Regions from separate parts of the Exiguobacterium sp. SH1S21 genome, predicted to be linked through region 2. Evidence: predicted binding sites of a transcription regulator. Region 2 holds the regulator's gene; each other region holds the start of a gene.
What was found. The regulator Rex, encoded in region 2, represses fermentation and respiration genes when NADH is low (regulators of the CRP and FNR family bind a similar motif). The targets are predictions, from matches to a motif close to TTGTGAAATATTTCACAA.
Positions count from the first base shown of each region.

Region 1: EVJ24_RS14085 (DoxX family membrane protein) is a predicted target of Rex. The motif match lies at 3,613-3,630, and genes of this name have one in related genera.
Region 3: EVJ24_RS04430 (L-lactate dehydrogenase) is a predicted target of Rex. The motif match lies at 1,549-1,566, and genes of this name have one in related genera.
Region 4: cydD (thiol reductant ABC exporter subunit CydD) is a predicted target of Rex. The motif match lies at 1,710-1,727, and genes of this name have one in related genera.

Region 1 is NZ_SJUY01000013.1:19,798-27,846, forward strand. Features, by position in the region: gene EVJ24_RS14060 (glycoside hydrolase family 13 protein) at 1-297, shown strand, start outside; gene EVJ24_RS14065 (flavodoxin domain-containing protein) at 401-907, shown strand; gene EVJ24_RS14070 (glycoside hydrolase family 55 protein) at 871-2,469, opposite strand; gene EVJ24_RS14075 (cold-shock protein) at 2,735-2,935, shown strand; gene EVJ24_RS14080 (pyridoxamine 5'-phosphate oxidase family protein) at 3,061-3,474, shown strand; gene EVJ24_RS14085 (DoxX family membrane protein) at 3,669-4,172, shown strand; gene EVJ24_RS14090 (DUF3817 domain-containing protein) at 4,255-4,551, shown strand; gene EVJ24_RS14095 (MFS transporter) at 4,577-5,842, opposite strand; gene EVJ24_RS14100 (helix-turn-helix domain-containing protein) at 5,953-7,143, shown strand; gene EVJ24_RS14105 (S66 family peptidase) at 7,148-8,049, opposite strand, start outside.
Region 2 is NZ_SJUY01000009.1:88,678-96,726, forward strand. Features, by position in the region: gene EVJ24_RS12605 (hypothetical protein) at 1-39, opposite strand, end outside; gene EVJ24_RS12610 (hypothetical protein) at 144-2,783, opposite strand; gene tatC (twin-arginine translocase subunit TatC) at 2,927-3,715, opposite strand; gene EVJ24_RS12620 (twin-arginine translocase TatA/TatE family subunit) at 3,719-3,937, opposite strand; gene EVJ24_RS12625 (redox-sensing transcriptional repressor Rex) at 3,937-4,593, opposite strand; gene EVJ24_RS12630 (ABC-F family ATP-binding cassette domain-containing protein) at 4,743-6,644, shown strand; gene EVJ24_RS12635 (hypothetical protein) at 6,641-7,036, shown strand; gene EVJ24_RS12640 (hypothetical protein) at 7,152-8,049, opposite strand, start outside.
Region 3 is NZ_SJUY01000002.1:176,552-184,600, reverse strand. Features, by position in the region: gene rpmG (50S ribosomal protein L33) at 1-155, shown strand, start outside; gene EVJ24_RS04440 (5-formyltetrahydrofolate cyclo-ligase) at 212-766, shown strand; gene EVJ24_RS04435 (DUF92 domain-containing protein) at 745-1,515, shown strand; gene EVJ24_RS04430 (L-lactate dehydrogenase) at 1,685-2,641, shown strand; gene EVJ24_RS04425 (rhomboid family intramembrane serine protease) at 2,791-3,849, shown strand; gene EVJ24_RS04420 (M42 family metallopeptidase) at 3,865-4,881, shown strand; gene EVJ24_RS04415 (YqgQ family protein) at 4,884-5,078, shown strand; gene EVJ24_RS04410 (ROK family glucokinase) at 5,172-6,134, shown strand; gene EVJ24_RS04405 (LTA synthase family protein) at 6,358-8,049, shown strand, end outside.
Region 4 is NZ_SJUY01000001.1:568,567-576,615, forward strand. Features, by position in the region: gene cydD (thiol reductant ABC exporter subunit CydD) at 1-1,680, opposite strand, end outside; gene EVJ24_RS02790 (Crp/Fnr family transcriptional regulator) at 1,808-2,497, opposite strand; gene EVJ24_RS02795 (glycoside hydrolase family 31 protein) at 2,619-4,961, opposite strand; gene arcC (carbamate kinase) at 5,142-6,104, opposite strand; gene arcD (arginine-ornithine antiporter) at 6,120-7,595, opposite strand; gene argF (ornithine carbamoyltransferase) at 7,649-8,049, opposite strand, start outside.

The sequences.
Region 1 (8,049 bases), on a different contig from region 2:
GCGGCACGTCTTGATCCGAATTCACTCTTCCATTACTACCGTCAGTTGATCGCGCTGCGGAAACAGAATCCGGTCGTCGTCTACGGGAAGTATGAGCTGTTGCTCCCGGAAGACGAAGCCGTCTACGCGTTCACGCGAACGCTCGAAGGAGAGACGTGGCTCGTGATGTGCAACTTCTCTGCTGAAACACAAGAACGGACGTTGCCGTATGACGTCAAAGACCGTGTCATCGGCAATATGGAGCCGATCGAACCGTTCACGCTTCGTCCGTACGAGGCACAAGTGTACAAACTATGACAAAAAACTCGCCCAAGCGGCGAGTTTTTTTCAAGCGTATAGTATTCTCCAAACCATTCGGGAATAGGAAGAGTAGACTCTGACTTAATAAGGGGGAAACGAGATGAAGACGTTGATTGCGTATACGTCACGATATGGTACGAGCGAGAAAGTCGCCCATCTTTTGGCCGCACGGTTGTCCGGAAACGTCCACGTTCAAAACTTGGTCGATGAGCCAGACGTCGATTGGGCAACGGTCGACCACGTCATCGTCGGGGGATCGATCCGGATGGGGAAAGTTCAAGACGAGCTGACCGACTGGTTGAAGCAAAACGAAGTCCAATTGCTCGAACGTCCGCTCGGATTGTACTTGTGCGCAGGCACGCCGACCGTTGCGGAGCGGCAACGTGAGCTCGAAGGCGCGTACGGGGAACATTTACGAGCACACGCCTACTTCGTCGAAGTCGTCGGCAGCGGCTATGACTTTGAGCGGATGGGCTTCCTCGACAAAGCCATCGTCCGGATGATGGCCAAACAGACGGTCAGTTCGCTCAATTTGGACGAAGCCCGGTTGAATGAGCTCGTCGAGTCGGCTCAAGCGTCACTTCGCACCCGATCTGAGAAACCATAAGCGAATAAGTCGTGCGCTTCGACCGGGCTACTCGTGGAGATGAGGACATCTCCACTTTTTTGTTCGCCTTCGATGTGTTTTAGCACGACGTTAGCTAGCTGTCCGCCGATCTTAACTGAGATCGGGGCCGAATTCCGGCACGTGACATCTTCGATTGTGACGTGATCGGTCCGATTGTCGCCGCCGAAAAGTTCGATGTCGGCACGGCTAGAAACGAACCCGCTTGTGGCAATTCGTTTTAATTGAACGTTCCGAGACTTATACTGGACGGCGAGCGCTGGATGTCCTGTATAATCATAGGACGGGTCACCGATAGCCGTAAAGCCATGGATCAATACGTCTTGGTACGCCGATATGACGAGGCTACGGGGCGACGACTTGGCGTATAGCTTCGAGCGTACCGGTTCAATCGATAGTAAATTCGTCCCTGAGATGAACCGCGCCGTCTTCGACTCGGGATCGTCGGCCAAGTGGTGCCCGATGTGGCGAAAATTGAAGGACCGGTTATCACGATACGAGACGTGCCCAAAAATATGAACGTCATGGGCGGCCGAGGACGTACCGTGGGCTTTCACCTCGACGCCTCCAAAACAACCTTCCGTCATATTGTTGACGAGCACGACGTGACGCGAACCGTCATCTATCTCGATGCCGTTTGAATTGGAGAAGCCGTGGGCGTGCGTACGTCCGTGCGGGTGATGACAATAGCAGTTCGTGATGTAGATGGCGTCGCTATGATGCGTCGTGATGCCGTCGTCCCCATAGTTCGTCGCCTCGCAGCGGTCGAGCCAGATGTAGCGGCTGCCTTTTTTGGCACGCAACCCGTCCCCGAGGTAATGGTAGTGAGGGGCGGTGATATCGAACGCGTGCAGCCCGGCACCTTTGGCGGTGACGTGATGGACCCAGGCGAATTTGACGTGGGCGAACGTCAACGCGCTCGAAGCCGTGTCTCCACTCGACGTCCGATCGACGTCGCCAAGGCGCTCGACGTTCCAGTCGAGCGTCAGATGGGCGACCTCAATGTGATGATTCCCATAAAACGGTGTCGCATTTCGCAGCAGACGGCGATGCTTCGGTGTACCGTCGGCCAAGCGTAATACCGTGTCCAGTTGTCCCGCACCTTCGAGCACGCAGTTCGAGGGGATCCGGACGCCACGGACGATATAGACACCGGCCGGCACGTGGACGTGGCGGTTCGACCGAAGCGCGAGCCGGAATGCGAGCGTGCAGTCCGTCTTGCCGTCCCCGACGGCCCCGTAATCGGTCACGGCGACGTGATAGCGTGTCGTCTGCAGTAAATTCAAATGTTCCGCGTCGAGACGACGCATCCAGACCGGCCGGATGAGATCGTCGACGACCTCGAGCGGGAGTGCACTCGTCACCGGTGTAATTCGTTCCGTCATCGGCAAGTGGGAGCGGTACGAATTGGATTGGTCAGGATAATGATCGTGTCGCGTCGCTTGATGCCAAGCGAGCGTCTCCGTCAATAGCTCGTCTGTCGACCAGGCCGCGTGACGGGCGATGGTGGCAGCGATATGCGTGCGGTCAATTTGATTCATCATATGAGTCGTCCTCCTAACGTTCACTACATGTGATGTACCCGTTTTGAAATTATTTTTAGCAAACCGAAGTATTTAGTAGACAGAAGCATTTATCCATGGTATATTACATATGTGCTTAATTAAGAATAGCTGGAAACATAATTCACAATCGCTTGGGATTATTTTTCATGAAAGATAATCCAACAAGTTTTGTGCTTTTTTTTGGTCAGTTTTTTCTAGTAAGGCACTACTAGAACGCACAGCGTTTATTTCAGGAGGGTTCATTATGAACACAGGTAAAGTAAAATGGTTTAACTCAGAAAAAGGTTACGGCTTCATCGAAATGGAAGGCGGAGACGACGTATTCGTACACTTCTCAGCAATCCAAGGCGACGGCTTCAAGACACTTGAAGAAGGCCAAGCAGTAACTTTCGAAATCACTGACGGAGCTCGTGGCCCACAAGCTTCTAACGTTGAAAAAATCTAATCTTCCTTTCTAAGGAATTTTATAACCTGCTCGCTTCGGCGAGCAGGTTTTTTCGTGTCTTCGTGTTTAATCAAGTGCCGCAAGGGAATGATTATACGAGTGACTATGATAAGGGGGCTTTAAAAATGGATGCTAAAACAACGGCACAACAAATTCTAGATGCAAGCAACGTGGGAACGATGGCCACGGTATATAAAGGGAAGCCGCACAGCCGATACATGACGTTTTTCCATGACGGTCTGACACTCTATACGGCAACCTCGAAAGATACGGATAAAGTCGATGAGTTGAAGAACAATCCGTATACGCACGTCTTGATCGGCTACGACGGGGACGGGGTCGGCGACACGTATCTAGAGATTTTAGGAGAGACGTCGGTGTCTGATGACGAGTCGATGAAAGAAAAAGTGTGGAACGAAAAGCTTGAGGGCTGGTTCGACGGCCCGGATGATCCAAAACTCGTCATTTTAAAAATCTCACCGCAATCGATGCGTGTGATGAATAAAAAAGGCCAACCGCCACAACAAGTTGATCTTTAAATCAGTGGAAGCAATGTCTCGAGCAGACGTTGCTTTTTTTGGTGCAATTTCCAAAAAGTGACTGACCTGTGACACACATATGAACGAAACGTGAACTATTGTCTCAAGCTATGTGAAAACATGAACATGGGTGATATATTGTGAATGTAATCACATATAAGCAATCATTCACCCATTCAAAAGGAGGAATTATCATGTTCACAAAGTTTTGGCAAAACCACAACATCGCAACCGGCATCTTGACGGTGTTACGGATCTGGCTCGGCTATCAATGGCTCACAGCCGGATGGGGTAAAATCACAGGCGGGTTCGGATCAGAAGGCTTTCTGAATAATGCGCTCACGCTTGCGACGGGAGATCACCCGGCGGTCGCCGGCTGGTGGGCAACATTCCTTGAAAACTTCGCGATCCCAAACGCAGCACTTTTCGATATCTTAATTCCATACGGTGAGTTCTTGGTTGGTCTCGGTCTCTTGCTTGGTGCCCTCACACGCAGTGCGGCTTTCTTCGGACTCGTCATGAACATGGCATTCTTATTGTCAGGAACGGTCAGCACGAACCCGACGATGTTGATCGTATCGGTCTTGATTCTCGTCGCGGGCTACAACGCAGGCAAAATCGGCGTCGACGGTTTGTTCCTTCGCCGCTTCGTCGAAACAAAAATTTCGCATCGTTCACCAAATCGTCAAATAGCCTAACGACTTTCTAACGTTCTCCTGTGACAAACTTCACCTCTATCGGCTACGATGAACGTAGCATCGATTAAAAAGGAGAACGGATATGAACGCAACTCGATTCAAATGGCTCGGTTATACAGAGGGGATGTCATTCCTGCTCTTATTGTTGATCGCAATGCCGCTCAAGTATTTGGCTGGCATGCCGCTAGCCGTCAGCATCGTCGGTGCGGCCCATGGTTTCCTGTTCGTCGCTTACGTGGCGGCAGCGGTTTACATGGCGTGGCGCTTCAACTGGGGCTTCAAAGTGTTAGTCCTCGCGGTCATGGCTTCGGTCATCCCGTTCGGACCGTTCTTGTTAGAGAAACGAGTCCTTCCATCAACAGAGAAGACATCGAACTGAAAAACGTTCGATGTCTTTTTTTCGTTCATTGACGCGTCGGCGCGCTTTCGACTTCAGCCAGTACCGTCGCTTTTTCAACCGCGATATCGTGACGGATGCGATGCATCGCGAACAGCGTGATCGAAAGCAGGCATACCATGCAAATTGTATAAAGTGACGTGACCGACATCCATTCGCTCAATAACCCGAACGACACGAAACCGAGCGGGGTGATCCCCATGGCGAGTGATTCGAGGACACCCATGACACGACCGAGGTAGCTTGGTTCCGTGTTCGTCTGCAAAAACAGTTGGATGGGAATATTGACGCGGATGATGAAGAAACCGCTCAACAAAGCGAATCCGGTGAGGAAGACGATGGCGGGTGTGACCGAGAAGTCAAAATAGAGCGGAACGGCCGGGCCGATAAAGAGGCAACTCATGACGATAAGCGATGTGCGGACCGTCGCTAGACGATACTTGATCTTAAAGAACGGCAGCGCGTGGGCAAGAGAGGCGACTAAAAATCCGACTGCGAACATACTTTCTAAAAAGCCGAACTGGAGCGGGCTGACCCCGATCTGTTGCAAGGCGGCAATCGGGAACAGTACTTCCGAAGCCACGAAGAAGAAGTTGAGGAACGCCGCAAGAATCGTCAGCGTCCATAGCACGCGTTGGCGTTTCAAATAGCGGAAACCGGAGCGGACGTCGTCCCACGTCGATTGATCGGTGGAAGCATGTTCATACGCTTGGAATGTGAGACGTGAGGCGAACAGGGCGGCAATGAGGAACAAGAGGGATGAGCTGAACAAGAACGCTGAAATCGGTAATAGCTTGAACAGCGCCCCGGCTAAAAGTGGCGTACCAATACTTGAGACGGAAATGATACTTTGGATGAGCGAATTGGCGCGTTGAAGCCCGTCTTCGTCGAACAGGAGTGGAATCGAACTCGTCAACGTGACAGACAAGAAAGTGGAGACGATAGAAAGCAGACATGTAATAATCAAGAAAGCAGGAACGCCGAACGTCCAAATGAGGCTCGCGGCCCCGGCCAAGAAGAACAATAGCCCGTTGACCGATTCCATCGTGATGATGACGCGTTTTCGGTTCAATTTGTCAGCATATGCACCGGCAAACGGTGATAATAGAACACGAGGCAACGTCCCGGCCAGTAAGACGAGGGCGAACTGGAGCCCGGAACCGGAAGTTGTCAGCACCGTCAATCCGGCGACGAACGTGAATAGACTGGAAGCGAATAACGACATGAATTTCCCGAGCAACAACACGTGCAAGTTCGAGGTAGAAGTAGTCATACATAGTCTCCTTTGCAATTAAGTTCAATGTGATTTAACATTATAATAGACGACGAAAAGAGATTTGTAAACAATAAGTTCAATTAAATTTAACTTTTAAGAGGTGCTCTATGATTGGACAGCGGATTAAGACGTTACGAAAAGAAAAAAAGTTGACGCAAAGTCAACTCGCAGACGGCATCATCACGAAATCGATGCTCAGTATGATTGAGAACGGGAAAGCCGAAACGTCGATGCGCAGTCTGCGCGAGATTGCCAAGCGGTTGGACGTGTCGGTGCAGTCGTTACTTGTCGATCCTCGTGAGGCGGGCTTACAAAAAATCGTCGAAGAGATTGAATATATGCAAGGAAGTCTTAACTCATGGGAAGATGAAGCTGTTCAAAAGGCTCTCTCACCCTACTTAGACTTAGAGATGAACTCGGTATGGCAAGGGAAGGCTTACACATTACTTGCGGACAGTATGTTTTATAGTGGAAATCAACAAAAACTTCTGGAGTTGTATGATCGAGCGATTACGGTGTTCGAACGGGTCGAGGAGAAAGAAGAGCTGATCATGGCTCGCATTAGCCAAGCCTTTTATTTACTCATGTGGAATCGTTTTGACGATGCGATTGAACGCATCGACACGATTGAATTGATTGATTCGAGAAGTATGAAAACGAAAACTCGCGTCGAGTTTAGTATGCTCATGGTGTTTCGAAATATGTTGTATGACGATGATTTGCCAGGTGCGGTTCGTCGTCTCGAAGATACACTTGATTATATGAAACGGACGAAAATATATTATCGCGTCGATGATGTGTACCGCACGATTGCGATTTGTGCGCTTTATTTGAAAGACGAAGCGGTGATTATCGATGCGTTGAAAAAAGCAAAACAATATACTGACTTCACTGGAGACGTGACGATGCAAATTCGTCTAGCGATGACAGAAGCGCTATATGCGATTGAGTATCGGAAAATAGACCTTTTACAACAACAGATTGCTGTCATGGATCAGTTGTTAGAAAGCAATACAGAATTCATCGCGGCATTTGAGATGAGTAAAGGTGTCTATTTTGCCCTGACTGGTGAAGTCGAGACAGGCCGGAAATCATTTTTGAAGCTGTTGGAGCATCACGATCAGTGGGCGAAGCACGGGTTTGTCGATCAAGCGATTTACTTTGAAGGGTTATTAATTGGAACGAGTTATGGATGTGGCGATGAATGGGTCCCGTTGATTGAACGAGAGGTCGAGTTGTTCCCAGAAGGGCGTTTTCGAAGCCATCTGACTTCCATGATAAAAAAAATCAAGGGCTGAATTCTCAGTCCTTGAACGTTTGAATGAGCGTGCCTTTCCCGTCCTCGACTTGAATCGAGGCATGGGCACCGTTAATGAGTGTCAGTTGTGGTGGCACGTGCCCGCAGTCGATGTCATAAATGATGGGAACGTTGAGTAGTTCCTGTAGTTCAGCGTAGACGTCTTCTGCCGTATAACCTTGTACCGGTGGTTGGGCATCGCTACGGCCGAACAAGATGCCTGTCGTATGATCAAACCAACCGGCCCACTTCATTTGAAGCAGGGTCCGTTTGAGTGCCGGTACATCCATCTCGGCGTTCTCGAAATACCAAAGAATCGGTTCATCGTTCAAATGAGTCTGTTGGAACTGAGCGACGTCACCGTAAGGCGTCCCGATCGTATGCAAGAGGACGTCGATACAACCGCCGAGCAGACGACCGGTCGCTTCCGTCCCACCGAGTGATTTCCATTCGGTCGGCTCGGTCAAATGGTAGACGCATGGACTCGGGTTACCGTGCTGCCATTCTTTTTGAAATTGCTCTGAAGACAGTTGAATGACGGTCTCGCCGTGTTTCGTCGATAAGACGTCGAGCCAACGCGAGCTCGTCGCATCCCACGATTCCCCGCGCAGATCGACAAGGTTCGTCCCGTGAGCCGAAGCGATGCCGGTCTTGAGCGTGTAGACGAATAAAAATAAGCTGACGTCAGAGTAGCCGAGCATCCACTTCGCTGGGAGCGTGTCCCAAGCGATTTTATCGAGTAGCTCGAGCAACAAGACGCCGCCCCATGGCGGGATGATCAAATCGACGTCCTCATCGTGGAACAGTCGCGTCAGCTCTTGGGCACGGACTGCGGCCGGCGCCGATTTTGCTTTATGTTGTGTCCAAACAGACGGTTCAAATTGAAGCGTGAAGCCGTGGCGTGCGA
Region 2 (8,049 bases):
GATGATGATGAGCTCATCCCCGTAGTACTCCCAAGTCATCGCTTCTCCCCCTGACGTGTGTTTGATTGGTTTAATCGTATCACTTTCTTGTTACATTCCCCATCTCAGAAAAAAGCCATCCGCTTCAGCGAATGGCTCCTCTATTACCGTACATAAATTGTTTTCGTCACACTCCGGCCTTGCGGCGTCACGAGACGGAGCGTCAATTTCGTCCCTTTCTTTTGTGAGGCGAAACTGAGCGTCGTCGACGTAGCCGTCACCGTCTTCTTGGTGAGGACGGTCGAGCCACGCGTGAGCGTCAATGTGCCGTATGCGACATTCGACGTCGCCTTGAGCGTTTTCGACGCACTCGATGGAATCGTCGTCACGAATGTCGGCGTCGGACCAACAGTCACTTTCAACGTCTGCACATGGCGGAACAGTCCTCCTTGACTCGTCAAGGACAGCGTCCCGTTAATCGGCTGACGGGTGAAGCGGAGCGTCACTCGTCCGGTACTGCTTGCCTTGGCCGTAGCAAGTACTTTCGAACCGTTCTTCAACGTGACGGTACTGTTCGGAATCACGTATCCGACCCAAAGCGACTTCTCATCGTTGATTGAGAGCGTCGACAACGATGTCTTCGGCAAGTTGACCGAGACGTCACGCGACTTCGATCCGACCGCCGCTCGGACACGAATCACATCCCCAGGTTTGGCCGGGATCGTGTAACGCGTCGTCGACAGACGTTTCGCCGTGACGAGCTTATCATTCACGTAAAATCGAACTGTCGCCGTGCTCGTCTTCTTGATTGAGAGTGTCGCTTGTGTCTTCGTCATCAACGTATCCGTCACACTGAGCGTCGGAGTGAACGCACGGACCGTCTTCGTGAGTTCGTACGTCGCATCGCCGCTCGAGCGTGTGACGAGGATGACATCCCCTTCTTTCAGTGGGGTGTCAAACGTGTACGGCATCGCACGTGTTGTCGCCACATGCATCCCATTTCGATAAATGCGATAGGCCTGATCGGTATTCGATGTAACGTTGATGGATTTGTCATAAATCAACGGTGTCCGAGTCCAAGTAAAGACAGGCGGTTCCACTCTTGTCTCCACGGTTGTGAGTCGGAACGCTGAAGCGGGTGCCTCTTTTAATTTGAAGTAGACTTTTGTTCCGATGTCTACAGGCATCGTATTGAACTCTTTAATCGAAATGAGTCCGTCCTCATCTGCCTGCTCATTCGAAATTTCGTAGTATTTCCCACTGCGAATCAACACATCCACCGAGGCGTTCGGCGTCGTTTTTAACGTGACACCTGAAGTGACGGTTTTCGTCAGAACCGAGATGCCGTTAGGTGACGTCTCCTCACTCTCCTTGACCGTCTGAAGTTCGATTGGTTCGGCGTACACGCCAGACTTACTACCGATTTTCACGGTCACGCGAGACCCCGGTGTGAACCAACGCGCCGGTTGCCACGTATAGCGCCCTGATTCATCTGATTGGACCGTCGTCGATTGATAGTTCAACAATGAATCCGATGAATTCGATTGATACAAGTTTTTCGTCACGCTGACAAACACCGGCGTGTTCGGTGCCGTCTTCCCGCTGATTGGGCCTAAGACACCGGTTGGCGGGTCGAGCGTGAGCGGCACATATTTCGATGCCCATAAGTCTAACCGTCGCTCAAAATCGTTCCACTTAAAAATCATGTCATACGATTCATTCGTCTGTAGCGTCAGTTTCCCTTGCTCCCAAACGAATGGATCGTCTTGATAGGCTAAACGTGCAGTCAGCTCAGTCCATGGAATCGGTAAGGCTGTTCCATCGACGAGTGTCGCCGTTCCGCTGACCTCATAGGGACGACCTACCTCATAGCGAGTCGTCGTTTTCGGAACATTAATATTCAATTGCCATGGCGCTTTCCATAAAGACTCCGGTGTGTAGACCTCCGTCTTCTTCATGCCAAAAACGTACCAAGGACCGTGTTGTCGAATGTCAGCGTCATCAATTGGTGCCTCTTTCCACTCATTCGTGCTGACGTTATAACTGACATAGAATGTCGTATACATTTCTCGCGTCATAAAGTAGTAGGTGCCGTCTTTCCACGTAAGATTACTTACGTCTGGCGCATCTTTCTCAATCCATCGTTTCGTCGCCAAATCGAAAATAAACATGTGCTCCGAGTCATCGCTTTTGATTACGAACCATTGATTCGCTTCTTTGATGTGACGGGCCCACTTCACCTGTCCTGAATAGGAACTGATTGTCTCAAGCACTTCTCCTGTAACCGTCCGCTTCGTCACTTGACCGCCGGCGAACGCGAGGACGTTCCCATCGTCGAGCAAACTGTATACCTGACCACTGCCTTTCGTGAGTGATCCGCGAATATCACCTGACATCGATGTGATGATATACTTTTCGTCATCAGCCCATAACATCATTCCTGTTGTTACATTCGTTGAGACGAGTCGATTCTCACTTCCTGCTTCGATTGGGAATGTCGTCGCTACATTCGTACGTATATCCCACATCACCCACTCCGGCCACCCTTTTAACATAAATCGGCCGTCCCCGATCGCATAAATATTATAAGCAGCAGACACTCGAATCGGTAATGTATAGACTTCACCGGTCTTCACATGTACGAGCGTCTCAGGATCTCCCGAGCGCCACACATATTCACTATTTCCTACCACTTCTCCCGCCGGAATAATTTCAGGCTTGGCATAACTATCTGCCCGAACATCTAATCCGGGCGCCGCCACCATGACGAGCACAACGAGTATGCTCCATAACCATTTGTTCATCGTTCTCCTCATTTCTGTTTATGAATACATAACTTTCAAAAATAATCCATTTTTGATTTAACATTACTAATTTTAAGTTGTTTTTTCAAAATTGAATAGCCCTAAATTTTAAAAAAAGAACACTCCGTCTCATGACGTAGTGTTCATTTCTCATTCATTTGTTTCATCAAATCCATCTGTTCTTTCACTTGCGCTTCTTTCTCACGTCGGAGCACACCGCGATACGTCACGCGCGAGATCGATAAGCTGATCTCATATAGGAAGAAGAGCGGCAGCGACACCATGAGGTGCGACGTCAAATCCGGCGGCGTGATGAATGCCGCGATGACGAACAAGGCGAAGTAAGCGTACTTCCGAATTTTCGAGAGGAAGTACGGTGTCACGACACCGATGCGTGTCAAGAACATCGTCACGACCGGAAGTTGGAACAACAGCCCGAACGGGATCGTCAGCTGCAACAGGAACGTGAAATAGTTCGTCGCTCCGATGATCTGTGTCAGACCGAGGTCTTGCCCGAGGTCCGTCGAGATATCGAGGACGAGCGGGAACAACCAATAGTAGGCGAATGCGAGACCGATGAGGAACAAGATAAAGATGACCGGGATATAGGCGAGCGTCCATTTTCGTTCATTCGGATGCAGACCAGGTGCGACGAACGCCCACAGTTGATACAGTAGAAATGGACCCGATGCGACGAGCCCGATGACGAGCGCCAAGTTCAAGTAGATCATGAGCGGGTCCGCGACCCCAAAGGCGTTCAGCTCGAGCCCTCGTTCGACGAGGTCCGCCTGCAGATAGGCGAGCACGTACTTGACACTCGGCAAAGCGATCAGAAAGAAGGCAAAGACGACAAATGCCGACAGCATCAGTCGTCTCCGCAGCTCTGTCAAGTGATCGGACAGTGCCCGTTCTTGATCAGGTTGATGGCTCATGGCTTACTGCTCTTTCTTCTCAATTTCTTTCTTGTCGGTCTCGTCGTGCTCTTTCATCATACCGTTCGTGGCATTTTTGAACTCACGGAGCGTCTGCCCTGCTGCCCGGCCGAACTCTGGCAATTTCTTCGGCCCGAAGAGGATGAGCGCGATGATGGCGATGACGAAAATACTGACGCCACCTGGCATACCGACGACGAGTGATGATTGTAGAAATTCCATTATTGATGGACCCCCTCAGCGGATGGATAGTGTTGCATAAAGTAAATGAGCGACTGGAGTTCGATCGACAAGTCGATATGATGGACGCGGACCGTGTCCGGTACAGTCAATCGTGCCGGCGTGAAGTTCAAGATTCCTCGAACGCCATAGCGGACCAAATCATCGGCGACCGGTTGCGCGTAAGCGGACGGGACCGTGAGGATGGCGACATCGATCTTGTTTTGCTTCATGATCTGTTCCATCTCATCGACGTGATGAATCGGGACACCTGACATCGTCGTGCCGACTTTTGTCTCGTCTGCGTCGAACCCGACGACGATATGTGTGTTATTGTTTTTAAGGAAGTTATAGTTGACGAACGCTGTCCCGAGATGACCGACCCCGACCAAGGCGACGTTCGTGATCTCGTCTTGATTCAGCGTCTTACGGAAAAATTCTAACAGATACTGTACGTTATAGCCATATCCCTTTTTACCGAGCGCACCGAAGTATGAGAAGTCACGGCGAATCGTTGCCGAATCGACCTTGACCGCCTCGCTCAGTTCAGCAGAAGAGACACGCTGTTTCCCTGACGAATGTAGGCTTTGGATAAACCGATAGTATAGTGGCAACCGTTTGGCTGTCGCTTGCGGAATCTTTGGTTCGTTTTGACTCAACGGAAAGAGCCTCCTTTTTACGACGCGTTTCAAACGAATCTGATTTCATACACCTTGATTGTAAACGAATTCACATAAGCACTCAATGAATATACCTGAAAAGGGGAAGAAATAAAGTATACTAAACAGAGAGAAAGGGGTTTTTTCACTTGATCCTACTGCAAGTCAACAACTTATCCAAATCGTTCGGCGTCGAGCCGATTTTAGAGAATGTCAAACTAGAAATCCAAGAAGGCGAACGCGTCGCCCTCGTCGGCCGCAACGGCGCCGGTAAGTCGACGCTGTTAAAAGTCATCGCCGGCGAGTACAACTATGACTCGGGCGACATCATGAAGCCAAAAGACGTGACGATCGGCTACCTCGCCCAAGACTCAGGATTAGAATCGAACGAGACGATGTGGAACGAGATGCTCACCGTCTTCACCGACTTGATCGAACAGGAGAAGACGCTCCGCCAGATGGAGCAAGACATGGGTTCGGAGCGGATCTTGAACGACCCGGCCGCCTACGAGCGTCTGCTCGCGGCGTATGACGAGGAGCAGCACACGTTCAAAGACCGCGGCGGCTATCAGTATGAAGCGACGATCCGCTCGATCTTGCACGGGATGCGGTTTTATCCGGACGACTTCGAACGTCGGATCGATACGCTCTCAGGCGGACAGCGGACACGTCTTGCCTTAGCGAAGATGCTCCTGCAAAGCCCGGACCTGCTCATCTTGGATGAGCCGACGAACCATTTGGACATCGAGACGCTCAGCTGGCTCGAGAAATATTTGAGCGGCTATAAAGGTGCCGTCCTCATCGTCTCCCACGACCGTTACTTCCTCGACCGCGTCGTCTCTGTCGTCTACGAGCTGTCACGCAACCGCAGCCGCCGCTTCGTCGGGAACTATACGAAATTCCTCGAGCAGAAGGCCGCGCTCTACGAGCAAGAGAAGAAACAGTTCGATTCGCAACAAGAAGAGATCGCCAAGATGCAAGACTTCATCCAACGGAACATTGCCCGGGCGACGACGACGAAACGCGCCCAAAGCGTCCGCAAGCGGCTCGAGAAGATCGACCGCATGGACGTGCCGGACGGTGATGAGCGGAGCGCGGTGTTGTCGTTCTCGATCAAACGTCAAAGCGGGAACGATGTGTTGAGCGGCAGCGACCTCGCCATCGGCTACGAAGAACCGATCGCACAACACTTGCGTTTCCAACTGCAGCGCGGCGAGTCGGTCGCCCTCGTCGGCCCGAACGGGGTCGGCAAATCGACGCTCCTCAAAGTGTTGACGAAACAACAACCACCGCTCACCGGTGACATCCGCTACGGTACCGGCGTCGAGATCGGCTACTACGACCAGGAACAACAGAACTTGTCGGACGCGAACCGCGTCATCGATGAGATTTGGAACGACTGGCCGCTCATGCGCGAGCAAGAAGTCCGCAGTCTGCTCGGCCAGTTCTTGTTCAGCGGCGACGACGTCATGAAACGCGTCCAAGAACTATCCGGCGGCGAACGGGCCCGGCTGACGCTCGCCAAGCTCAAGCTCGAGCAACCGAACTTGCTCGTCTTGGATGAGCCGACGAACCACTTGGACCTCGACTCGAAGATGATCCTCGAGAACGCGCTCGTCGACTATCCTGGGACGATCCTGTTCGTCTCCCACGACCGTTACTTCATCGACCGGCTCGCGACGCGTGTCTTAGAGATCACGCCGAACGGCATCGATGAGTACCTCGGCGACTACTCGTATTACGTCGAGAAGAAAGAAGAGCTCGAGGACCTTGCCCGGCTCGCCCGCGAGGAGACGAAACAAGTCGTCGTCAAGAAGCAGCGCGCCGACAAGGAACAGCAGCGCGAAGAACGCCGGTTGAAACAGCGGGTCGAAGAGATCGAGCTGACAATCGAGCGCCACGAAGCGCGGCTTGAAGAAATCGAGCAGCTGTTATGCGAACCGGACGTGTTCAACGACTTCGCCCGCGCCCAAGAACTGTCGACCGAGTCCGATGCGACGAAAGAGTCGATCACAGAACTGTTCGCAGAATGGGAGGAACTCCATTCATGATGCGTTCCCGTGCCATGCGGATCGATTGGATGCATGCGTTCCTGACCGGGTTCGTCTACATCGTGCCGAGTGGGACCGAGTATATCTCGGAACTCATCCGCGGCGAGGCGACGAACGTCCCGATCATTTTGTTTTACTTCCTGCCGATCGTCGTCGGGTTCATCATCCAAACATGGTCCGGTATCGTCATCAGCCTGTTCAGCGGCTTGCTTATGAGCACGTTGTTCATCCGGCTCGTCATTTGGCCGGTCGATGTCACGGTGCATAGCTTCTATACGCCCGGCTCGGTCTGGGGCCACTTCTATCAAGAGACGCTGTTCATGTGGGTGCTCGCCTTGGTCGTCTTCATCGTGAGCCGTATTAACACATGGTATCGAGAGAACTATCGTTAACCCAAAATACACCATATAAATAGACCGCTCCTCTTTATAAGGATACGGTCTATTGTTATGTCTATTTTCTACTAAAGATATTATGGTTTTAACTAAAAGCTATAACTTTTTTATCTTATTCATTTTGATAACTATGTAGAGGTTTAATAATATACTCTTCCCCAAGATCAATTACATTAAGGGTAAGATTTTTTGTCAATTCTTCAATTTCTTCTGGTTCGAGTGAAGTACCTACAATCGTTTGTACTTTTGTTGTCGATAATACTTCAAATAGCTGCTTCTGACTTTTAACCGCCATTTGTTGTTGTCCTGGTTCATCAAACACTATAAATCCGGGATGATTTCCATTGAAGTTTTGACTCGTTTTATACATAGCAAGCATGTAAGACCAAATCAAACGAATATTATCACTTGCTGAAGAACCAAATTTGATATCAAATCCACTAACGGTAGGAGTATATTTATCAAGAGAAATTCTAATTTCATTCGTGTTAATACTAGAAAAGCTAAAGGTTTCAAGCAAATTCAAGAATTCTTTCTCAAAGTTATCTATCTTTTTATTGTCTAAACTGGAGAAATAATTTTTAGGTAAAGATTTTTTTCTAAACAAGTAATCTTCCCATTCTATTTTGATAGATTCAAACCTCTGTTCTATTTTTTCAAATGATTCGTTAGCTTTTAAAAGTGTCTTTAGAAGAATCTTCAATTCTACTAATTTTTCCAATTCCCTTTTTGTAGGTAACTGAGGATTTTCGTTCAATTCCTCTTTGTATAATCTCAACTCTCTCCTTGCATTATCAAGGTGTTCGGCAATTGCAGCATATTTAGAGTATTTATTTTTTAAAACATTCTTAGATTGCTGTACTCCAAATTTTAGTGTACTAATTTGTTCTTTTATAAATTTTATATTTTCTTTTAAATCTAAAGGCTGAATACTTGTTTCTGAAGGCATCAGAGAGTCTTCAACACTTTGATTACATGTTGGACAAATATGATGAGAGAAACTTAAGTCA
Region 3 (8,049 bases), on a different contig from region 2:
AAGATATGCGCGTTAAAATCACACTAGCTTGCACAGAAACAGGCGATCGCACGTACATCACGAAGAAAAACAAACGTAACAACCCAGAGCGCCTCGAATTGCGCAAATACAACCCACGTCTCCGTCGTCACACGCTTTACCGCGAAGTGAAATAATTGAGACCGGCCGTCACTCATGTGGCGGCCTTTTTTTTCGACAGGAGGAATAACAAATGACAGCTAAACAAGAGCTCCGAAAAGCGGTTCATGTGAATATTCGCGCGCTCACCGATCGTGACGAGCGTGATGAAGCGATCTTACATACCGTGGCGTCGCTCCCTGAGTGGCAACAAGCGTATACGGTCGCACTCACATTGTCACTCGACCTTGAAGTGAATACGCGTCCGCTCATCGATACAGCTTTAAAAGCAGGAAAATCGGTGTTGGTGCCGAAAGTAACGGAACAGGGGCTCACGTTCCACGAAATCAGGACGTTCAGCGACCTCGAGCCGGGGGTAATGGGTATTCTCGAGCCGACGACCGCGGAAACCGACCTCGACATTGATGTCTGTATCGTCCCAGGCCGTGTCTTTGACCGTTCTGGATATCGGATCGGTTGGGGCGGGGGTTATTACGACCGTTTCTTAGCGACATATCGCGGTGCGACAATCGCTCTCGCCTACGACGTACAAGTGCTCGACGAAATACCGATCGAACCACACGACATACCTGTCGAACTGATCGTGACAGAAAGGGAAATGATTCGATGCTCTCAATCGTCCTCGTAACTTGTCTAGTTGCACTGGCCGGATATCGTCTCCAGTCGTTGACGTTCTCTGGGGCGATCTTGACGATCGTGACAGGGACGGTCATCGGGTTTGGTTTTGGCTGGTTCGGGCTGTACTTGCTCGGTGTGTTCTTTTCGACGTCCTCGCTCGCTTCAAAATATCGCGCCCGCGACAAAGCATCGGTCGATGACATCGTCGAAAAATCCGGACCGCGTGACTTTGTGCAAGTGCTTGCGAACGGAGGAATCGCCATGCTCACCGCCGTCGGAATGGCGATGACTTCGAACGAGGCGTGGCTATTCGCTTACGTCGTTTCAATCGCGGCGGCGACGAGTGACACGTGGGGGTCCGAGTTCGGCGTTCTCGCATCGCGCCGACCGCGCTCAATTTTGACATTGCGTGAAGTTGAACCGGGGACGAGCGGTGGGGTGTCACCGTTCGGTACGCTCATGTCTGTCGCCGGTGCGACGATCATCGTCTTGGCATCGCTCCCGTTCTTAAATATAACGATGGGCACGCTATTTCTATTGATTGCGCTCGGGCTGAGCGGCAGCGTCGTCGATACGTTGCTCGGTGCGACCGTGCAACGGAAGTATCGCTGTCGGACGTGCCAAAAACTGACGGAGAAAAAGCTGCATCACGGCGAAGCGACCGACTATGTATCTGGATGGCGCTTTCTCGGCAACGACGCCGTTAACTTCTTGGCGATCGCCTCCGCGGCAGCGATTGGTTTTCTTGTTTTCGCATAAGGGTAATACAGAGAATGAGGATGTTTCAAACGAATGTGAATTTTGTCACAATATTGCCAAACTGAAAACGGTTTCTCTTGTATTGACTGTTTGTGAATGATGTTACAATCTAGGTGTGACAGACAAAGCAAAAACATGAAACAGATTGTTTGAAGGGTGGAAAAACAACATGGAAACATTAAATCATGCAAAAGTAACACGGGTCGCTCTCGTCGGGGCCGGAGCGGTCGGTGCAAGCTTCGCGTATCAATTGACGACAGCGAGCCTATGTGAAGAACTCGTCATCATCGACATCAACAAGGCGAAAGCAGAAGGCGAAGCGATGGACTTGAACCACGGCGTCTCGTTCGCTTCGTCGCCGATGCGCGTCTGGGCTGGAGATTACACGGACTGCGGTGCTGCAGATATCGTCGTCATCACGGCCGGCGCTCCTCAAAAACCAGGTGAGACACGTCTCGACCTCGTTGAGAAAAATGCGAAAATCATGAAAGCGATGATCACTGACATCATGGCCTCTGGCTTCGACGGTATTATCATCGTCGCGTCAAACCCGGTCGATATCATGACACACTTAGCTTGGAAATACTCTGGTCTTCCGAAACATCGCGTCTTCGGATCAGGGACTGTACTCGATACGTCACGCCTCCGCTACATGCTAGGTGATTACTTCAACGTCGATCCGCGCAACTGCCACGCTTACATCATGGGTGAGCATGGCGATACCGAGTTCGCAGCGTGGAGCAACGCCCGGATTTACGGCAAATCGGTCGAACAGTTGCTCGAAGAAAACGACGAGTATACGTGGGAAGATCTTGAAGATATCTACGTCAACGTTCGTGACGCTGCGTACCACATCATCGAACGTAAAGGCGCGACTTACTATGCGATTGGTCTCGGCTTGCTTCGTCTCGTCAAAGCGGTGCTCCGTAACGAGAACACGCTGCTCACGGTCGGTGCCTACTTGGACGGAGAGTACGGCTTGAACGATATTCATATCGGTGTGCCGGCAATCATCAACCGCCAAGGCGTGCGTCAAGTCGTCGAAATCGAGTTATCAGAAGAAGAGAAGCAGAAAATGCTCCATTCGGCAGACGTGTTGTTGAAAACGATGCAACCTGTTTTATAATATATTTGCGATATAGACGTAGTCGGCGTATGCCGGCTACGTTTTTTGATGTGTTGCCACGGATGCCGGACAGATTCAGAAAGCGCCAACTTTTGTCGTCATGATCGAATTGGATTACAATTAAGACAGAAGGAAAGGAGGGGATTCAGTTGACGCAATCGGGATGTTTTTGGGAAGACATTTACCATGCGGTCGAGGCAGGCGGTCGGGTCGAAGGGATACTCGAGCCTTCGCGCGCGCTGCTATTGTTCGACACGAAAGCTGGAGACCTCTATCACCTGTACATAAAGACAGATAAGGCGTGGGCGAACCATGTCGCGATCGAGATCGAGGCGGTCATGAGCTCGTTCCGACTCGCACGACTCGGGCGTGCGAAGCTTCACGTTCATATATACGGCGACGCGCTCGTCGATGAGGAGCGACTTGAGACGTTGTCGTTCCAAGTCGCGGCCAAGGTGAGACTCGATAGGCATTCGTGTGGCGATGACCAAGATGAGGCCCGGTTTCGGCCGCTCGCGCTCGCACTCGATAAACAGCGAAAAGCCGAACTGAAGAAGCGATTCTCATTCGGTGAACCTAAATTCGTCTATGCGCTCATGATGTTGACGTTTGTCGTCATGTGGCTCGCCGAATCATTCGGCTCGACGCTCGATCCGAACACGCTCATCCGATTCGGCGCCAAAGTCAATCCGCTCATCGATGAAGGCGAATGGTGGCGCCTCGTCACACCGATGTTCCTTCATATCGGTTGGTTTCATTTTGCGATCAACATGTTCGCGCTCTGGTCGCTCGGCCCGCTCGTCGAACGCATGTATGGGTCACCGAGGTTCTTGACGATCTATCTGTTGGCGGGCGTCATCGCGTCGACCGCCTCTTACGCGTTCAGTGAGGCGATCTCGGCCGGGGCGTCCGGCGCATTGTTCGGTCTCGTCGGCGCACTGCTCTATTTCGGACTGCGTGACCGCTCGCTGTTCATGAAGACACTCGGCCCACCGCTGTTTATTATGTTAGGATTAAACGTAGGGCTCGCCTTCGTCCTCGGTGCCAGCTTGGACCACTCGGCCCATGCCGGTGGCCTCATCGGTGGATTTTTGATGGCGGGCGTGGTCGGATTACCTGACGAGACGACAAAAAAATGGCGCCTGTTGTTCACGGCGCTGGCAGTTTTATTGACCGGGACACTATACTGGCTCGGATATCATCGATGACAAAGGAGTAACAACATGATTGATACGTTAAAACGATTAGTAGAGATTCCGAGTCCTTCTGGAATGACGCACGAAGCAGTCAGTTACGTCGAACGTGAGCTCACGGATCTAGGGATTGAGACGAGCCGGTTGAGAAAAGGTGCATTGTTGGCCAAGTTTCCTGGCCAAAGCGGGCCGGCCCGTCTTTTGACCGCCCACGTCGATACGCTCGGTGCGATGGTGAAGGAAGTGTTGCCGAGCGGGCGCTTGCGGCTGACACAAGTCGGCGGTTACGCCTGGACCGCGATCGAAGGTGAGAACTGTCTCGTCCATCGCGAAGCGGGCGAGGCGGTGGACGGGACGATCCTCGTCCATCAATCGAGTGTGCACGTCTATAAAGACACGAACAGTGCCGAGCGGACGGCGGCGAACATTGAAGTACGTCTCGATGCCGACGTTCATACGGCGGACGACGTCCGAGCGTTAGGAATCGAAGTCGGGGACTTCATCTCGTTCGATCCCCGTTTCAAACAGACGGAGACGGGTTATATTAAATCGCGTCATCTTGACGACAAGGCGTCAGTCGCCATCCTGCTCGATTTGGCGCGTGACTTGGTCAAAGCGGACTTACCGCATACAGTCTATTATTTAATTTCGAACTATGAAGAGGTCGGTTTTGGTGGGAACGCCGGGATCCCGGACGAAGTTGACGAGTACATCGCAGTCGATATGGGGGCGCTCGGGGACGGGCAACACTCGGACGAGTACACGGTATCGATCTGTGCCAAAGATTCTTCAGGACCGTACGATCTCGAGTTGCGTCGTCAGTTCACAAAGCTTTGCCGCGACCACGACATTCCGTTCAAAGTCGACATTTATCCGTTCTACGGTTCGGACGCATCAGCTGCGATCCGGGCCGGCTATGACGTAAGGCATGCGCTCATTGGTCCTGGGATCGAGTCGAGCCACAGCTATGAGAGGACGCACCAAACATCGCTCGAGGCGACACGAGCGTTGCTATATCGCTACGTATTGACCGCGATGGAGGAATAATAATGAGAAACTTTTATGACGTGCAACAGTTCTTAAAATCGTTTGGCACGATTATTTACATCGGAGAGCGTGACGCCGAGATCGGTCTCATGATGATGGAGTTAGACGAATTGAACGCCGGTGGCATGATCGAACAGCGCGAGTATGACACGGCGAAAATTATTCTGACGCATGAACTAAAAAATTCAATAGATTGACAGAAAAACCTCTTGTGCAAATGTTTGCACAAGAGGTTTTATAGTGTAGACTATTGGATGAAAGCGATTTATTTGAGACGAGGAGTGGAATGCATGAAGTGGTTATTAGGAATCGACATCGGTGGGACGACGGTGAAAATGGCCGTCCTGGACATGAACGGGATCATTTCAGACAAGTGGGAGATCAAGACGGACATCCGTGATAATGGGGTACATATCCCGACTGATATCGCCGCCTCGTTTGAAGCGTACCTTCAGCAATCTGGAAAAGCGAAGCAAGATTTTGCGGGTGCGGGAATCGGAGCTCCAGGCTTCATCAACTTCTCAGAAGGTGTCGTCGAATACTCGCCGAACATCGGGTGGAAGAACTTTGAGCTCGTCGGCGAATTCGAGAAAGCAGTCGGATTGCCGGCCGTGCTCGAGAATGACGCAAACGCGGCCGCGCTCGGTGAGATGTGGAAAGGCGCCGGTGAAGGTGCGTCTGAACTACTCGCGATCACACTCGGTACGGGTGTCGGCGGCGGTGTCATCACGAACGGGAACATCGTCCATGGGGCTTCTGGCATGGCTGGTGAGATCGGACATATCACGGTCGAGCGCGACGAGGCGAAAGCGGTCATGTGTGGATGTGGGCGCACAGGCTGCATCGAGACGATCGCCTCAGCAACCGGTATCGCCCGTCTCGCCTTACAAAAGCGTAAAGGGAGAACGACGTCATTGAACGAGTTAGGTGAAGTGACGGCTCGCGATGTATTTGAAGCCTATGAAGCGAAAGACGAGGTCGCGACAGAGGTCGTCGAAGAGATGACGGAATATCTCGGGTTGACGATTTCAAACATCGCCAACACGTTGAACCCTAAAATAATCGTGATCGGCGGCGGTGTCTCAAAAGCGAGACAAGCTTTGCTCGAGCCGCTCGATGAACAATTTAAGCGGTTTGCCCTTGAGCGGGTATATACGTCGACGACGTTCAAAATTGCCGAACTCGAGAATGATGCCGGGGTCATCGGCTGCGCTTGGCTGGCACGAAAACATTTTTTACCGACTAGAGTCTAACCTGTAAAGCACACATGCGATCTCGCATGTGTGCTTTTGACGTACAAAGGGAATTGTAAAGGTGTGGTTGATTTTTTGTTAAAAAAGGGGTAAGATTTGGACTTGATACTGGGCTGTTACCGTTAGTGAAATAGATAACAAGCCAACTACATGTTATTGAACTTATTCATGGCGCATCCTGTTTGAGGACGTCTTAAAACTGAAAAGAGGAGGAGGCCGTCAGATGAAGTCATCTCAAAGCTTATCGAAGCTGACTATGCGACTGAATGAAACGGTCCGCGCTTCGTTTCAAGAATATCGGTTATTTTGGATATTTAGTTTATTACTTTGGACGAAGACGTACGTAGTTTACCAATTTTTCTTTGACATCCCGATTGAAAACACAGCTCAAGCGTTCATCTTGTTGATCAGTCCGATCAGCTCGACCTTGTTCTTGTTCGCTTTTAGTTTCTTCTTTAAAGGAAATAAGCAAAAGTGGGTGCTGTACACCCTTTATGCGGTCGCCTCGTTCCTGTTGTTCGCGGACGCTGTCTACTACCGCGAGTTTACAGACTACTTGACGATGCCTGTCATTTTGCAACCGTCGAACATGGAGACGTTGTCTACTTCTTTCACGTCACTGCTTGAATGGAAAGACTTGATCATTCTTGGGGACGTGCTTGTCTTGCCGTTCGTACTATGGAAGATCAATACACTGCAAACCGCCGCGTCTCATCGCCGGGCGCTCATCACGTTCGTGGCAGCTGTCGCCGTGTTCTTGTTCAACTTGTCGCTTGCTGAAACGGAACGCCCTGAACTGTTGACGCGTTCGTTCGACCGTGAGCTGCTCGTCAAAAACATCGGGACGTTCAACTTCCACGTCTATGACGCGATGCTTCAAACGAAGACGTCCGCGCAGAAAGCGATGGCCGATGGCTCGGAGCTAGCCAAGATTGAAAAGTATACGCGCCAAAACTATGCGGCGCCGAATCCGGACTTGTTCGGAAAGTATAAAGGTAAAAACGTGGTCGTCGTCTCGTTCGAGTCGGCCCAAAACTTCACACACAATATGAAAGCCGCGAACGGCGAGTATATCACGCCGAACTTGAACAAATTGATCGAAGAGTCCCATTACTGGCCAAACTATTACCATACGGTCGGGCAAGGGAAAACGTCAGACGCCGAGTTCGCCCTCGATAATTCGCTGTATGGCTTGCCGCGTGGTGCCGTTTACTTCACGAACGCTGATAATGAGTACCAAGCTCTTCCTGAACTGATTAAAGAAGAGAACTATTATTCGGCCGTGTTCCATGCGAACAACAAATCGTTTTGGAACCGCGATTTGATGTATAAGAACACCGGTGTCGACATGTTCTTTGATGAGAAGAGCTACGATCTTGGGAATCCTGAGGATATGACAGAGTGGGGCTTGTTGGACGATAGTTTCTTTGAACAATCGATTCCGATGCTCGAGGAACTCCCGCAGCCGTTCTATGCGAAGTTCATCACGCTCACGAACCATTTCCCGTATACGATGCCGAGCGAGGATTACGAACTCGTACCGAAATTCGAGACGAACTCGACGACGCTTAACAACTTCCCGCAAGCGCTCGCTTACCAAGATTATGCGCTTGGCCTGTTCATCGACGAACTGAAACAGAACGGGATGTGGGAAGATACGATTTTCGTCGTGTACGGTGACCATTACGGTATTTCGACAAACCATAACAACGCGTTAGCTGAACTACTCGGCAAAGAAGAACTGACGCCGTACGATGTGGCGAAACTTCAACAAGTGCCGTTCGCTATCCATTTGCCGGGCCAAAAAGCAGGTGAAGTCCATGAGACGATCGGAAGTCATATCGACATGAAGCCGACGCTCCTGCACTTGCTCGGCATCGATACGTCGGACTTGGTCGGGTTCGGGAACGACTTG
Region 4 (8,049 bases), on a different contig from region 2:
CGGGACAGCGAGCAACTGCTCATGTGTGCCGTTCGCGACGAGGTTCCCCTCGTCCATGAACCAAATCGCGTCCGCTTGCTTGATCGTATGGAGACGGTGCGCGACCGTGACAAGCGTCGCGTCACGCGACAACTCCTCGATCGAGCGCCGAACGATTCTTTCGGTCACCAAATCGAGACCGGTCGTCGGTTCATCGAACAAGATGATACCTGGACGCTTCAAGAAGGCACGGGCCAGGGCGAGGCGTTGCCGCTCACCACCGGACAATCCGTAACCGCCTTCTCCGAGCTCGGTATTCAACCCGTCCGGCAAATTGGCGATGACCTCGACGAGGCCTGCGGCTTCAGCCGCCCGCATGATGTCAGTCTCGTCCGCCGTCTCACCGAGGGCGATATTAGCGGCGAGACTGCCGGCGAACAAATACGGGTTTTGCGAAATATACCCGATTGTCCCGTACCAAGACGTATCGGTGAACGATTCGAGCGGCTCCCCGTCGACGAGGACGCGGCCGCTATCCGGTTTCACAAGACCGGACAGCACGTTCAACACGGTCGTCTTGCCTGATCCGCTCGCGCCGACCAAGGCGACGTGTGACCGTGCCGGGATTACCCCGCTCAGCGGGTGGAGCGTGAAGCGACCCCCTTCATATTGGAACGAGACCGCATCGAGCACGAGTTCGGGCGTCCGGTTTGTTAGCGGTCTGTCTCCCCATTCGATACGATCGTCCGGGGCGTCGAGCGCCTCGAAGATGCGATCGGCTGCACCCATGCTGCCACGCCCCGTATGGAAGGCGCTGCCGAGGTCTTTGATCGCTAAATAGTATTCCGGGGCCAAGACAAGAATCAAGAAGCCGGCGAAAAACGTCAAGTTTTGCCAAACGACCATCTGGAGCGCCACTTCTAAAGCGACGACGCCGGTGCTGAGCATCGAGATGAACTCGAGCATGAGCCCTGACAAGAAAGCGGTCTTTAAGACGACCATCGTCGCATCCCGGAAGTCGAGACTGCTCTTCTCGATCGCTTGCGCTTCTTGCTCGGCACGTCCGTATAGCTTGAGTGTCGTCAATCCTTGAAGGACGTCTAAAAATTTCCCCGAGAACTGGTTCATTTTCTCCATCTGCTCTTCAGACTTCTTCTGGGTCGCGATACCGATGATGATGAAAAAGATTGGAATGAACGGCGCGGTCACCATCATGATGACACCTGAGATCCAGTGCTGACTGAAGACGACGACGAGAATGAGCAGCGGGATGATCGACGTCTGGATGACTTGGGGCCAGTACTGGCTAAAGTAAGCATCGACCTCATCGACCGCATCCATATAGACACTGACTTTCTTCCCGGACTGTCCGGATAGAGACGTCTCGATTGGATTCGATGTGTAGCGGTCGAGCAGTTGACGTCGAAGCGTCCGCTTCGCCCGCTCCGACAAGTTGGCACCGATACGTCCCGAGACATACCCGAACAAGGCACGTGCGAGCAACGCGATCACGAGCCAACCTAGAGACGGGATGACACTTTGGAACGATTCGTTTTTTAAAAATACTCGGTCGACGACGTCGACGATCAAATAAGCCTGAGCCAAGATGGACAACCCAATCATCACCGCGGCGATGACGAGCCCGACGATATGTCCTTTCTCGGCCAAAGCGAGAGCTTGCAGTCGTTTCACTGCGTTCATCCTTTCTAAACGTGCATGACAATTTTTCTTTGTGATGATTCTCACTAATTATAACTGATGTAAGGGTCCATAGCGAACGCTTCGCTTATCGAGACGTGCAAAAAAACGCCACGAATGCAGCGTGGCGTCAGTGTGTCGCTTGTTCGAAATACTCAGGGTGTAACGTCACGAGTTGGTGAGCGTCGAACTGGAGGATGTCTTCTTTTCGCAGCCGCGACAAGATGTGGGACACGGTCTCGCGCGATGTCCCCGACAGTCTCGAGATTTCAACTGTCGTGAACGGACAACGTACGCGCACACCGTCGGCTTCTTTTTCTCCGAGGTCTTCAATCAAGTAATGGATTGTATTGATCACCCGGTCGCTCGCACTCGGCGTGATGATTTCCTGAACACGGCGTTCATGAAGGTCAAGGATTCGATTCATCTGACCGACGATGTGCAAGAGCATCGTCGCATTCCTTGAGACGAGCGCTTCAAAGCGATCCGTCGGCATATAAATGACTTCAATATCGGTCAGCGCTTCCGCAGAATGTTGGTAATATGTTTCCGACAACAGTCCCCTGTACGGAAACAGCTGCTTCGGCTTCAAGTAGTCGGTGTATTGATGGGTCGCCGTTTCATTGCACCGCTCGAATTTCACATACCCGTTGATTAAAAAGTAGACGCGCTCACGCGGGTCGCCTTCCATGAATAAAAGCTGCCCTTTTCGGTACGTCCGACAGTATACGTGCGGTAGCAAGCTCTCTAGCTCGCGGCTCGTGCATTTATTGAAGATATCGAGTTGTCTTAAATCGTCGACTGTCCATTGCTGTCTCATGATCAATCCCTCGCTTCCCGAACTGTTCATCTTTCTTTTAGTATACGAGACTCAACTTGTGAAAACGCTTTCAAATTCCGACAGTTTTCTGACAAGACAAAAGAGGGGTTGCCCCCTCTCCTCAGTCGAGCATCAATTCCATGATCGCATCTTGCAAATCGCGTTCGAGTTCGAGCGCATGCAGATCAAACAGCCACGCTTCGAGTCTCGTCTTCGACGCCGCCATCCGGTAGAGGCGGTCTTTCAAATCGTAAGATATCTCGGCGCGGTCAATGAAGCGATATAAGCGCTCCAGTCGATGACCGTTGTTTGTCACCTCGACAGGGAGCGGCACCGTCACTTCCTCATCAATTTTACCGAGTTCGAGTCGTAACGTCTGCGTCTCCGGTTTATACTCGCCCGAACCGGTCACCCCGCGTATGAGTAATGTGACAGTCCGGTCTGACGGTAAGACGGACGTGTCGCCCGTGACATGAACGTGCAGGCTACGCTCGTCCCAGTCGAGGGTGAACGTCGTCTCGGCGTAAGCCCCGGTCTCATAAGCCCGGTCGGTCCCGTTATCCTCATACAGCGTGAACGTGTTCGATGCCCCTGGGAAGACGACGACTTCGAGATCGGTCGGGTTGTCGGTGTCGTTGCGTCCAGAGCGATGAGCGGCCAGCGGGACGATCGCTCCAGCTTTCGCGAATACGGCCTGTTCGTCAAGCGCACGGAAAACTCGGATCGACTTATCACCTTCGTAGCGATGACCCGTAAAGAAGTCGAACCAATCGCCTGTAGGCAACCAGACGTTCGTCGCCGCGACGTGAAGCCGCTTGTTCATCGGCTCGACGATCGGCGATACGACGAGTTCACTGCCGAAGTAGTATTCATTCGGCACGCTATACGCCCCTTCTTCGTCGGGATGGTCGTAATACATCGGGAGGATGAGCGGGAGCGCATCCTGATGATTACGCCGGTTCATCGTGTACAAATACGGGATGAGTTGGTGGCGGATTCGTAAAAACGACTTCATCGACCGTTCGGACTCGAGACCGAAGCGCCACGGCTCTTTGCCGTTAAAGATACTGAACGTCGAATGCAAGCGCATGATTGGGCTGAACACCCCGAACGCGACCCAGCGCGCGGCGAGCTCATCGTCTTTCGACCCTCGGTAATGCCCGCCGATGTCGTGGCTCCACCAACCGTAACCGATATTCGACGCCGTCGCCGTGAAGTAAGGCTGAAACGCAAGCGATGCCCAAGAGATGAGCGTATCTCCCGAGAAACCGACAGGGTAACGATGGCTGCCCGGTCCGGCATAACGCGAGAAGATCAGCGGACGATTTCCGTCCCGGGAAATATCGGCCGCATGATAATGGTTCAACATCCACATCGGGTCGAGCCCTTCCATTTTCGATGTCGACCCTTGCTGCCAGTCGATCCACCAAAAATCGACGCCGTCTGCCTCGTGCGGATGATGCATCTGTTCAAAATACGCTTGGATGAAACGTTTATCAGAGAAATCGAACGGGATGCGATCCCCATTCGATGGGTCGAGCCCCATCGCTTCGGCCATCGCCACGTATTGGTCCTCGAACGCCCGGACCCCGTCGGCTGGGTGCAAGTTCAGCGTGACGAGCAGGTTCTCTTCTTTCAACCACGTCAAGAAGCCTTTTGGGTCCGGGAACAGATTCTTGTTCCATGAGTAGCCGGTCCAGCCGCTCCCGTACTCTTCAGGGACGTCGGTGACGTGCCAGTCCATATCGATGACGCTGACCGAGAACGGGATGTCTTCCTCTTTAAACCGACGCATGAGGCCTTTGTACTCGGTCTCGTCATAGCGCCAGTAGCGGCTCCACCAGTTACCGAGTGCTTTTCGCGGCAACATCGGTGTCGGACCTGTCAGCTTATAAAAATCGTGAAGCGCTTGCTTGTATTCGTGCCCGTAGCCGAAATAGTACAAATCATGGATGCCTTTTCGTCTCGGCTCAACGAAGCGGTCATCTGTCATGAGAAATGAGTCCGAATCATCGATGACGGCGTAACCTTGCTTGGAGACGATCCCCTCCCCGAGCTCGGTCGCCCCATCGACATGATCGAGCGTTCGGGCCGTCCCTTTCAGCGTCCGTTCCGGGCCGTTGAACGTGTAGCGGCTATAGTACGTACTAAAGTTCCCTTTCACGTCGACGTAGAGCGTGTTCGGCGCGAACGGTCCTTTCGTATAATACAGATGAACGTGATCGGTGATGATTTGCAGTTCACTCTCGTCCTCGATGATCCGGAAGTCAGGGACGTTAAAGTCCCGGTTCCAAACGACTTGGGTCGGTCGGTCTTCGAACACACCGTCCTCGGCGTACTCCATCCGGATCAACTGGCTCGTCAATACCGTGAAGCGATAGCAGCTCCCTTGGACGACGGCACGTTCATCTGCAAGTGGCTTCATTTGCTGTGTGTATACGTTCTCCTGTTCAAATAGACGCATAAGTTCGAGCGTTACCGCTCTTCGTCACATCCTTCCCCCATATTAGTGCAACCGTTTACACAGATGATGATAGCAATGTCAGGTTTGACATACAACAACCCTTCCCCTTGTTCGCGGTTCAAAAACGGCCGGTCCGCGTTATGCACAAAAAAACCGTAGACGAGATGTCTACGGCGTTGATCATTGTTGGAGCGTCGCGGCGAGCCGGACTCTCGTCCCGACGTCTCCTCGGACAGCAGCGTGCGCCTGCTCGAGCGACGTGATGACGGATACGCGGCCCGTTCCCGACTCGGCAAACTGCAAGGCGGCCCGAACTTTCGGTAACATGCTGCCCGGTGCGAACTGACCTTCGGCGATATACGTCTCGAGTTGCTCGTTTGTCGTTTCGGTTAGCGCGGCTTCCTCGGTCGTCCCGAAATTGACGTAGACGTGCTCGACGGCCGTCAAGATGAGCAACATGTCCGCTTCGACGAGTTCCGCGAGCTTCGCGGCGGCAAAGTCTTTATCGATGACCGCCTCGACCCCGACGTATCCGTCTGGCGTGTCGATGACGGGAATCCCGCCGCCGCCGGACGCGACGACGATGTGGCCGTTGTCGACGAGATCACGGATGACCGTATGCTCACAAATCGCTGTCGGGTACGGACTTGGTACGACGCGGCGATAACCGCGGCCCGCATCTTCTTTGAATACATGACCTGTCGACCGTTCGAGCGCCGACGCTTCCGCTTCTGAATAGAAGGGACCGATCGGCTTCGTCGGGTGACTGAAGGCACTGTCGTTCGGATCGACGACACACCGCGTCACGATTGGGGCGACGGAACGTTCGAGGCCGCGCGACCGAAGCGCCTTCGTGAGGGCGTTCTCGAACCAATACCCGATCATCCCTTGCGTCATCGCTCCACAGACGTCGAGCGGCATCGCCGGCGTCGCCGCACTGTCCGCGGCCGCCTGTTGCAAAATCAAGTTTCCGACTTGCGGACCGTTCCCGTGCGTGATGATGACGTCGACGCCTTCTTCGATGAGGGCGACCAACGACTGAGCCGTTGCCTCGACGGCCCGAATTTGAGCGCCCGCCGTCGCATCTTTTCCTTGTTGAATCGCATTCCCGCCTAAGGCGATGACCACTCGTTTGTTACGCATGCTCGATTCCCCCGATCATATGACTGAGATGTTGCCTGATACAATCCGTACGACTGCCAAGATCGCGAGTCCGGTCAAGATACCAGCCACGATCCATTCGGTTTTCGTCAACGTCTTAATTCCATTCTCACGCTGCGCTTTAATATAGAGCAGCGTCCCTGGTGCATACAGAAGTGTCGTGAGCAGCAAATAATCGATCCCGGCCGCATAGATCAACCAGATCCCGTAAATCGAGGCGACCGCACCGATAATAAGGTCACGCGTCCGACGTTCCCCGGCATCATAGCCAATCCCGTTTTTGGCGACTTTGACTTGGTAGAACGCCGAGAACGCATACGGGATCAAGATGGCACTCGAAGCGAGTGAGAACGCAAAGTTATAAGCAGCGTCTGAGAACAGGAAGGTGAAGAGGAACAACTGAATCAACCCGTTTGTGAGCCAGAGTGCATTGGCCGGTGCGTTATTTTTATTCTCTTTCGTGAACCATTTCGGGAAGACACCGTCTTTACCGGCGACAAATGGAATTTCCGCCGCAAGCAACGTCCATCCAAGCCAAGCACCGAGTACCGAGATGACGAGGCCCCCGTTGATCAGCATCGCGCCCCACGGTCCGACAGCCGATTCGAGCAAGTACGCCATCGCCGGTTGCGAAGCGTTCGCCACGCTCTCAGGGTTCAGCAATCCGAGTGACATGATCGAGATGAGCAAGTAAATAACGAGCGTGCCGAGTAAGCCGATGACGGTCGCTTTCCCGACGTCCGAGCGCTTACGGGCCCGGCCCGACAAGACGACCGCCCCTTCGACACCGATGAATACCCAAAGCGTGACGAGCATCGTCGACACGACTTGGTCTCTCACACTGCCCCACGAGAAGCCGCCTTGGCCCCAAAAGTCGAACGTGAAGTTATCGATATTGAAGAAGAACAAGGTGATGGTGATAAAGGCAAAAATCGGAACGAGTTTCGCAATCGTCGTGATGATGTTGATCATCGATGCTTCGTGGATACCTCGTAAAATCAACGAGTGTACGAGCCAGAGCATGATGGAGGCGCCGATAATCGAGGCGATGTTTTGACCACCTTCAAAAATCGGGAAAAAGTAACCGACCGAGCTGAACAATAGTGTGGCGTAGGCGACGTTACCGAGCCAAGCGGATAACCAATAGCCCCACGCCGAGTTGAAGCCGACGAACTGGCCAAAGCCGGCGCGAGCGTAACTGTATACCCCGCCGTCTAGGTCAGGGCGACGCATCGTCAAGTTCTGAAAACTGAGACCGAGCGTGATAATCCCGATACCGGTGATGACCCACCCGATCAAAATGGCTCCGGCGTTCGCGCCTTGGGCCAAATCGGCCGCCAAGTTGAAGGCGCCCCCTCCAATCATCGAACCGACGACGAGGGCTGTCAGTGCACCAAGACCTAACCGTTGATCTTTTTTGCCAGGACTTGCACCAGCCGAACCACTTGAGTCATGATCTAATTTAGTAGACATATAACTCATCCCTTCCGTTTAGTACGAATGAGGAGGACATGCCTCCTCGTTCGTCAGCGTTCGAGCCATTCAAACGTATCGGTGAGTGTCGCCGCCATGACGGCTTTGATCGTGTGCATCCGATTTTCCGCCTGATCGAACACGTATGAATGGCGGCTGCGGAACACCTCGTCGGTCACTTCCATCTCTTTCAGTCCATATTGTTCATGAATCGCTCGCCCGACCTCGGTCTCTAAATCGTGGAACGCCGGCAGGCAATGCAGAAACATGACATCTTTATTTCCGGTCTTCTCGACCATGTCCATATTCACTTGGTACGGATGAAGAAGCTTGATCCGTTCTTCGAACTCGGCTTCTTCGCCCATCGATACCCACACATCGGTATAGATGACGTCCGCATCAGCGACAGCTTCGTCGATACTCTCCGTCAAGGTGATGCGTGCCCCTGTTTCAG